3 regions of the Enterobacter sp. SA187 genome follow, and region 3 is predicted to be linked to each of the others. Evidence: predicted binding sites of a transcription regulator. Region 3 holds the regulator's gene; each other region holds the start of a gene.

The links. Region 3 encodes Fur, which represses iron uptake genes when iron is present. Its sites were predicted from a motif close to ATAATAATGAGAACNACTATCAA; they were not measured.
Region 1: the regulator Fur is predicted to act here: its motif matches at 1,957-1,979, upstream of exbB (tol-pal system-associated acyl-CoA thioesterase).
Region 2: the regulator Fur is predicted to act here: its motif matches at 1,759-1,781, upstream of BMF08_RS16995 (TonB-dependent siderophore receptor).

Annotation. Positions count from the first base shown of each region.
Region 1 is NZ_CP019113.1:387,843-391,123, forward strand. Features, by position in the region: gene BMF08_RS01880 (hypothetical protein) at 1-115, shown strand, start outside; gene BMF08_RS01885 (cytoplasmic protein) at 117-539, shown strand; gene exbD (TonB system transport protein ExbD) at 730-1,155, opposite strand; gene exbB (tol-pal system-associated acyl-CoA thioesterase) at 1,162-1,896, opposite strand; gene metC (cystathionine beta-lyase) at 2,145-3,281, shown strand, end outside.
Region 2 is NZ_CP019113.1:3,560,973-3,564,253, reverse strand. Features, by position in the region: gene BMF08_RS16995 (TonB-dependent siderophore receptor) at 1-1,685, opposite strand, end outside; gene BMF08_RS16990 (alpha,alpha-trehalase) at 1,933-3,281, opposite strand, start outside.
Region 3 is NZ_CP019113.1:2,520,118-2,523,398, reverse strand. Features, by position in the region: gene ybfF (esterase) at 1-153, shown strand, start outside; gene ybfE (LexA regulated protein) at 287-580, shown strand; gene fldA (flavodoxin FldA) at 731-1,261, shown strand; gene fur (ferric iron uptake transcriptional regulator) at 1,549-1,998, shown strand; gene acuI (acrylyl-CoA reductase (NADPH)) at 2,094-3,074, opposite strand.

The DNA.
Region 1 (3,281 bases), 2.1 Mb from region 3:
TCAAATAATTGCCGAAAAAACCGAAGAGATAAATGCCGCCGGTAATGATGTCTGGCTTAACCTCATTACCCGCGAAAAAGATGCGCCTTTGTTTTATAAACTAGAGGATGAATAACGTGAAAGATGTTGAAGATAATAACGTTTATTTAGCTTTAGATAATCATAAAAGCGACGAATTTATCTTAAAGCAAAATCTCGATGCCCTGGTACAGAGTAAAAATGATCATATTACCCGTCTGGCGCGGGATCTGATCTCCATTCCTGCCGCGCTGGTGCGCTTAAAATGGCAGAACCGCCGCGAAATTTACGCGTTACAGATCAAAGAAGAGATTTACGGCGCCGCGATCAACGAAGTGGCGAAGCGCCACCCCGAACTGTACGAAAAAATCATGTCCCGCCTCGAAGCCAACTACCAGCATCTGCTGGCGCGTGAGACGGCTACGCTGCGTATTACCCGCAAGCTGGCTGATGGCGGCTATCTGACGTCAAACGTCACCAGCGTCGCGCTGACAGAGAAAACGCCGCCGGTTGCGGAATAACGCGCAAAAAAAAGCTGACCGGAGTCAGCGTTCTTTTGCCGGGTGGCGCTTCGCTTACCCGGCCTACACTCTGGGCGGCTTCGCCTCACCCGGCCTACACTTTGATTTGCCGGGTGGCGGCTTCGCCTTACCCGGCCTACCAGATCCAGTAGGCCCGGCAAGCGCAGCGCCGCCGGGCGTGATAAGGCGATTACTGCGCTTTCGCGACCTCTTCACCCACCAGACCTATCTTCAGATAACCCGCCTGATGCAGCGTATCCATCACTTTCATCATGGTTTCATAATCCACGGTTTTATCCGCGCGGAAGAAAACCGTGGTGTCTTTTTTACCCGCGGTCACGGCGTTCAGCGCGTTGATCATGGTTTCTTCCGTCACCTGATCGTTGCCGATAAACATCGATTTATCCGCTTTTACCGACAGATAGACCGGTTTTTCCGGACGCGGTTGCGGCTGGCTGGACGAGGCAGGCAGATTGACCTTCACGTCCACCGTCGCCAGCGGCGCGGCCACCATAAAGATAATCAGCAGTACCAGCATGACGTCGATAAAGGGCGTCACGTTGATTTCATGCATTTCGCCGTTATCGTCCAGATTTTCATTAAGACGCATTGCCATAGGACATTAACCTAAACGTAATTTCTGTGCAGCGTGCACCGGTTTAGCCGTCGGGCTGGCGGCAAGATCAAGATCGCGGCTTTGCAGTAACAGCACCTGCGCGGCGACATCGCCAAGCGAGGCTTTATAGCTGCCGATCATGCGGGCGAAAATGTTGTAGATCACCACCGCCGGAATGGCGGCAACCAGACCAATGGCCGTGGCTAACAGCGCTTCCGCGATACCAGGCGCGACAACCGCCAGGTTAGTGGTCTGCGTCTGGGCGATACCGATAAAGCTGTTCATGATGCCCCATACGGTACCGAACAGGCCGATAAAGGGCGAGATCGCGCCAATGGTCGCCAGATAGCCATTCCCACGGCCCATATGACGGCCCACAGCCGCCACGCGGCGCTCAAGGCGGAAACCGGTACGCTCTTTAATGCCTTCGTTATCTTCCGAACCGGCAGAGAGCTCAAGCTCGTTCTGCGCTTCGTTAATTAACAGCGTACTGAGGCTTTTAGACTTAAAGGAGGCGGCGATTTCACTCGCCTGATCCAGCGAACGGGCTTCGCCGAGCAGTTGCTGTTCGCGCTTAAGGCGGCGCTTTTGCGAGATCAGCTCAACGCTTTTGCTGAAGAAAATTGCCCAGGTGACTACTGACGCCAGGATCAGGCCAATCATCACGATTTTTACAACAATATCGGCATGATGATACATACCCCAGACGGAGAGATCCGTCTGCATCAAATTATTACCCACTGTGTATCTCCGGACATAAATCACAAATTCTGAGCATAATAATATCAAAACAGCGTCGAATTGATAGTAGTTCTCATTAGTATTTACATGATGCCCCTATTCCTGTGCATTTTCATTGCGCTTACTCAGTAAAACCTTTCATCGGGCCATTTTCAGAAAATATTGTGCTGAATGAATAACCCTCAGGATGCAGAATCGGGCATTCATGGTAGTCTGGACATCCAGACGTATAAAAACAGGTTTCGATTATGGCAGCGAAGCACATTGATACCGCGCTGGTGAATGCCGGGCGCAGCAAAAAATATACTCAGGGTGCGGTGAACAGCGTTATCCAGCGCGCCTCTTCTCTGGTGTTCGACACGGTGGAAGCAAAAAAGCAGGCCACGCGAGGGCGCGCCAGCGGCGAGCTGTTTTATGGCCGTCGCGGCACCCTGACGCATTTCTCCTTACAGGAAGCGATGTGCGAACTGGAAGGCGGCGCGGGCTGCGCGCTCTTCCCCTGCGGCGCGGCTGCCGTGGCGAATACCATTCTGGCGTTTGTTGAACAGGGCGATCATATTCTGGTGACCCACACCGCCTACGAACCTACGCAGGATTTCTGCACAAAAATCCTGGCGAAAATGGGCGTTACCACCGGGTGGTTCGACCCGCTGATCGGCGGCGACATTGCCGGACTCATCCAACCCAATACCCGCATCGTTTTCCTTGAATCCCCCGGCTCGATCACCATGGAAGTGCACGACGTGCCGGCGATTGTTGCTGCGGTGCGGCGCGTGGCCCCGGAGGCGATCATCATGATCGACAACACCTGGGCGGCGGGCATCCTGTTTAAAGCGCTGGATTTCGGCATTGATATTTCCATTCAGGCGGCCACCAAATACCTGATTGGCCACTCCGACGGCATGATCGGCACGGCGGTGGCGAATGCCCGCTGCTGGGAGCAACTGCGCGAGAACGCCTACCTGATGGGGCAAATGGTGGACGCTGACACCGCCTATATGACCAGCCGCGGCCTGCGCACCCTGAGCGTGCGTCTGCGCCAGCATCATGAAAGCAGCCTGCAACTCGCCGAATGGCTGGCGGCGCATCCGCAGGTGGCTTGCGTGAATCACCCTGCGCTGCCGGGCAGTAAAGGACATGAATTCTGGAAGCGCGATTTTACCGGCAGCAGCGGCCTGTTCTCATTTGTGCTGCGTAAAAGGCTGAATAATCAGGAGCTGGCGGCTTATCTCGATCACTTCACGCTGTTCAGCATGGCCTACTCCTGGGGCGGCTATGAATCGCTGATCCTGGCGAACCAGCCGGAGCATATTGCGGCGATCCGTCCGGGCGCCGAGGTCGACTTTACTGGCACACTTATCCGTCTGCATATAGGTTTAGAAAAC
Region 2 (3,281 bases), 1.0 Mb from region 3:
CCCTGGGAATGCACTTTCCCGGCAGGCAGATAGCTCGCAGTGGCGATATTAATATCGCGGGTGGCGACGTCTTTCTGCGTCAGGTCGTAAAGGGCAATGCTGTACATATCCGAGGTGCCCGGCGGCTGGAATTTCAGACCCGCTTCATACTGCTCGGCGGTGGTCGGTTTCAGCAGCGTACCGTCCGCACCTGGCAGCGAGGCCGGGGTGATCGCCTGGCTGTAGCTCATGTAGGGGGAAAGACCGTTTTCAAAGGCATACAGCAGTGACGCTCTGCCGCTGATATGATCATCCTGGCGACGATTCGAGGTGGCATTGCTGTCGCTCACCTGCTCAGAGACGATGCGGTCATAGCGGCCGGAGAGATCCATATGCCAGCGATCCCACACCATCTCATCCTGCAAATAGATGCCGGTCTGGTAATAGCGGCGGTTGTTGTCATCGCTGTAGGTCACAACGTGGCCATGCTGCGCAGTGTAACCGGTGTACGGGTTGAGCGGCGAAGCGCTGCCCGCGCCTGTCCACAGATTGTTGCGATAGCGATGGTATTCGCCGCCGAGGATCAGCGTATGCGCCACCTCGCCGGTATTGAAATCCGCCTGCACGCGGTTATCCGTAGACCACGCATCCAGTGAGCCACGGTTGCCGCTATAGCCGCGAGACAGCGTATCGCCGCCGTCGATCCAGCCGGTCTGATACACCTGATCCAGTGATACATTGGCATGGGTATAGCTGCCGCTGGAGTGTACTGACCAGATATCGTTGAACTGGTGATCGAACTCCAGGCTGTAGATCTGCTCACGACGACGGTAGCCGTCTTCGCTTTCGCCTTCATTCGTACTGGTGTCGAGCTTGCGGCCATTGTGGGCAAAGCGCGTGCCGTCGAGAGGCAGGGAGCCGTGATAGCCGCCGGTCGGATCTTTTTGCAGATAAGCGCGCAACAGCAGGCTGGTATCCGAATCCGGCTGCCACAACAGCGACGGGGAGATGGCGTAGCGCTCTTCGCGGGTGTTGTCATACTGGGTATCGCTGCTGCGCGTCATCCCGATAATGCGGAACGCCAGCTGCTCGTTGATCGCGTCGGTGTAATCGAAGGCGCCGCCTTTGGTGTTATGGGTACCGCCGCTGAGACGGAAATGGCCTTCCTGTTTAAACTGCGGGCGTTTGGAGGTGAGATTCACCAGCCCGCCCGGCACGCTCTGACCGTACAGCGCCGATGACGGGCCTTTCACCACATCGACACGCTCAATAAACCACGGATCCACCTGCAACACACTGTGGCTGCCGCCGTCGCTCATCAGACGCATCCCGTCGAGGAACAGGTTATCCACGTCGCCGCCGTGGAAGCCGCGCAGGGAAACGGTATCGAAGCGGGTAGCGCCGCCGCCGAAGCTGGAATAAACCCCCGGCGTATAGGCCAGCGCCTGGGACACCGTCGCCACGCCCTGATCTTCCATCTGCTGGCGGGTAACGACGGACACCGACTGACCGGTAGTGATCAGCGGTTCATCGGTCTTGGTCGCGCCGCGGGTGCTTTGCACGGTATAGCCTTCGGTCGGCGCAATGGCTGACTGAGGCGCGGTGGCGGTAACCACCACGGTATCTTCCGCGAGCACCGCATGAGGAAGCGCCAGCGCAAGAGCGCACAGCAGGGACGAACGTTTCAGGGATAATGTCGTGGTCATTCCGGGATCCTGAGTACCGTTGTGCGCGGAACAAGCCTCCGCCACAAACAGGAAATTTGTATTAACAAATGTAAAAGGAATGCGAATTATTATCGTTAACGTTAAAGAATACAACGGAAAATCAGTGTGGGATTAACCGAGGGGAGAGTGAGGAGATTGCTGTAGGCCCGGCAAGCCTGCGCCGCCGGGCAATGTGTTGATTTCGCACATTAAAACCTGCTACCAAATCTGGTAGCAGGCGAACCGCTTATTGTGCGACTTTTTCTGCCGTCGGGGCAGGAGCAGATGACTGCGCGGTAGCCGGTTGCGCGGTGGATTGCGCAGCGGGCTGCGTCTCCGGTACGTTATCGCAGGGTTGCGCTTTCGGACAGACCAGATCCAGCATCATCAGCGTCACGCCGTTGGTCCAGCCAAAGCCGTCCTGTAGCGGGTATTCACCGCCGCCACCACCGGTGCCGGTGCTGCTGACGTCATACTTCTCCACCAATTTTTGCTTGCTGTCATAAGTATGCTGGACGTTTTTCAGGAAGCGCCAGGTGACATCCATTGCGGCCTTCTCATGGTCATAGTTTTTCAGACCAGCGGTGGCGACCCACTGCAACGGCGCCCAGCCGTTCGGCGCATCCCACTGCTGACCGCTGTTCACTGTGGTGGTGGTGAGCCCGCCTGGCTTGATCAGCCGGGCCTCGGTCGCTGCGGCCACTTTATCCGCGCGATCTTTCGCCGCCGCGTTAACATACAGCGGGAACAGGGCGGCGGCGGTCAGTTGATTACGCACCTTTTTGGTTTTCAGATCGTAATCAGCGTACCAGCCGTCCTTGTCATTCCACAGATTGGCTTCCATCGCCTTCTGGCGCGCATTCGCCAGCGCTTCAAACTTCTGCGCTTTGCCCGTATCGCCGGCCGCCTGGCTGGCGCGGGCGATCATTTTTTCCATCTTGTACATCAGCGCGTTCAGATCCACCGGCACAATGCTGGTGGTGCGGATAGTGCCGAGCTGTTCGGGATCGTCCATCCAGCGGGAGCTGAAGTCCCAGCCGGAGGCCGCTGCCGCACGCAAATCGCGATAGATTTCCGTCGCCGGGCGGTTAGGGTTGTTTTTCGCCGTGGTCACGTCAGCCAGCCAGGATTCCGGGCGCGGGGTGTCGCGATCGTCCCAGTAGCGGTTGAGCAGCGAGCCATCCGGAAGTTTAACCACGCGCTTACTGGCTTCTCCCGGTTGCAGGGCGTCTGCGCCCTCCATCCAGTACTGATACTCTTTTTCCATCTGCGGCAGATACTGCTTCAGCGCATCATCCCCTTCGTGGGTGGCTAACAACTCAACCATAAACGGGAAGAAGGGCGGCTGCGAACGGCTCAGGTAGTAGCTGCGGTTGCCGTTGGGGATATGGCCCCAGGCGTCCAGTTCATGGGCGAAGTTGTCGACCATATCCTGCACTTTGTCCCAGTGGTCGCTCTCAGCCAGCCCCAGCATGGTGAAATAGCTGTCCCAGTAATAGACCTCGCGGAAACGGCCGCCAGGCACGACATAAGGTTTCGGCAGCGGCAGCAGGGAGTCCCATTTTCCGGCGGTATCGGTGGTGCGCGTCAGCTCGG
Region 3 (3,281 bases):
TACGTGACCGATGCGTACCGTGATGCGCTGCTGGCGCAATTCCCGCAGGCGCGGGCGCATGTGGTCGCCGGTGCCGGGCACTGGGTGCATGCGGAAAAACCCGATGCCGTACTGCGGGCGATCCGTCGCTATCTTGCTGATAATGCCAGTTGATTAAAAACCCGGCGACCGAGCGCCGCGACGCGCCCGGTCGTTGGCGTGCCCCTCTCCCTGATGTATGATGGCGCGCTAATTGCGCAGGGCCTCCACCAGGCAGCTTGTTTTTCCCCCGACGTCACTCAAAATCATGGCTAAAGAACAAACGGACCGCACGACACTCGATCTGTTCGCGAATGATCGTCGCCCAGGACGACCGAAAACGAATCCGCATTCGCGTGACGAACAGTTGCGCATTAATAAGCGGAATCAGCTGAAACGCGATAAGGTTCGTGGCCTCAAACGCGTCGAGCTAAAACTAAACGCGGACGCCGTCGAAGCCTTAAATGAACTGGCCGAGGATCGTGACATCAGCCGTAGCGAACTGATTGAGGAGCTTTTAATGGCTCAGCTCGCGCTGCTGCGCGGCCAGGGGATAGTCTGAAAATCCCGCTAAATATCACTTTCATGTAGCACAGAGTGCAGTCTGAGGCGTTTGCAGTTTCCGCGTCCTTCTCTGTTCTGCTATGATTGCCCTTATCCGTGGGCATTGCGCCACCACCATATCATTAAGTTTCAAGAGGTTATTTTACTCATGGCAATCACAGGCATTTTTTTCGGCAGCGACACGGGTAATACCGAAAATATCGCGAAAATGATCCAAAAGCAGCTTGGTAAAGATGTTGCGGACGTGCATGACATCGCCAAAAGCAGCAAAGAAGATCTCGAAGGTTACGATATTCTGCTGCTGGGCATCCCGACCTGGTACTATGGTGAAGCGCAGTGCGACTGGGACGATTTCTTCCCGACGCTGGAAGAGGTCGATTTCAACGGCAAATTAGTCGCCCTGTTCGGCTGTGGCGACCAGGAAGACTACGCGGAATATTTCTGCGATGCGCTGGGCACCATCCGCGACATCATCGAGCCGCGCGGCGCGACTATCGTCGGTCACTGGCCGACCGCGGGCTACCATTTCGAAGCCTCCAAAGGTCTGGCGGACGACGACCACTTCGTCGGTCTGGCCATTGATGAAGACCGCCAGCCGGAACTGACCGCTGAGCGCGTGGAAAAATGGGTGAAGCAGATTTCTGAAGAACTTCATTTAGATGAGATCATCAACGCCTGATTTTTGTGCGGCGTAACCTGTTGGCTGCGCCGCATTAATAGATATAACCAATCAAAATAATTGCTACAATTTTTTAACTTTCGCACGCATACCTGTACAATATCCCCTGATTGAACGTGATTGCTTACGGGTTTGTTAGTGACACCACGTTTTATACGCATACTTTGCTTGAGGACTTGCAGTTTTCATTTAGACATGGCAGTTCTATAATGAGACGCATTAACTCAACGTCATTCTCATTAACTTCCATTTGGAAGTGAATCGTTTAGCTACAGGACAGATTCCGCATGACTGACAATAACACCGCACTAAAGAAGGCTGGCCTGAAAGTCACGCTTCCTCGGTTAAAGATCCTTGAGGTACTCCAGGGACCTGACAACCACCATGTCAGTGCGGAAGATTTATACAAACGACTGATCGACATGGGCGAAGAGATTGGCCTGGCGACGGTCTACCGTGTACTTAACCAGTTCGATGACGCCGGTATTGTGACCCGTCATAATTTCGAAGGCGGTAAATCTGTTTTTGAACTGACGCAGCAGCATCACCACGATCACCTGATCTGCCTCGACTGCGGCAAGGTTATTGAGTTCAGCGATGACTCCATTGAATTACGTCAGCGTGAAATCGCCGCTCAGCACGGGATCCGCCTGACCAACCACAGCCTTTACCTCTACGGCCACTGCGCCGAAGGCGATTGCCGCGAAAACGACACCGCGCACGATATTCGCAAATAACGTTGCTGCAAATTGCCCGGCGGCGCAAGCTTGCCGGGCCTACGTTATATTGTAGGCCGGGTAAGCGTCAGCGCCACCCGGCAACCCCGCCAGAATTAAATCTCAATCACCGCACGGCCACGGATCTGCCCGTTCAGCAGTTTTTCCGCCACGTCAATGGCATCGCTCAGCGGATAAGTAGCGCTCAGTTTTTCCAGCGCCGCAGGCGTTAAATACTGACAGGCTTTCTCCCAGATCGCCGGACGTTTTTCGCTGCTCACCATCACGCTGTCGATACCGCGCAGCGTGACGCCGCGCAGGATGAAAGGCGCCACTGTCGCCGGGAGATCCATGCCCTGCGCCATGCCGCACGCCGCGACTATGCCGTCATAACGGACGCTGGCGCAGACGTTGCTCAGCGTATGGCTGCCGACGGTATCAATCGCCGCCGCCCAGCGCTCTTTCTGCAGGGGTTTACCCGGCGCGCTCAGCTCATCACGGTTAATAATGTCGCTGGCCCCCAGCTGTTCGCGCATCCATCCGGCTTCCTGCGGACGCCCGGTCGACGCCACCACCTGATAGCCCATGGCAGACAGAATGATCACCGCGCAGCTGCCCACGCCGCCGCCCGCGCCGGTCACCAGCACCGGGCCGTCTTCCGGCTTCACGCCGTGATCCAGTACCGCCTGCACGCACAGCATGGCGGTAAAGCCCGCCGTACCGATAGCCATCACCTGTTTTGCATCCGCGCCGGACGGCATTTTCGTCAGCCATTCGCTTTTGACCCGCGCCTTGCCTGCCAGTCCGCCCCAGTGACGCTCGCCCACGCCCCAGCCGGTCAGCAGCACGCGGTCGCCCACGGCAAACGCCGCGCTGTCGCTGGCGATTACGGTACCGGCGAAATCAATACCCGGCACCATAGGGAACTGGCGCACAATCGGGCCGCGACCGGTAATAGCCAGCGCATCTTTATAGTTAATGGAGGAGTATTCCACCGCGACGGTGACGTCCCCGTCCGGCAACGCCTGCTCGTCCAGCTCCACCAGGGATGCCGAATACTGTCCTTCCGCTTTATCGATCTGAATGGCTTTAAACATGATGACCTCATTACATTAATCAAACTTGCCAGTCGCGACGGCCTTTGCGGGCCGATCGTCTACAATTACCAGCGACGTTAATACCCCCAGGCGCTGACGGCAAGCTTTATCAATCCGTTAGCTTAGAAATTAATTAATTATTAATTTATGAGTTAAGACTATTCTTAGATTGATGGGGTGATAATCATCCGATACATTTACCCTCCC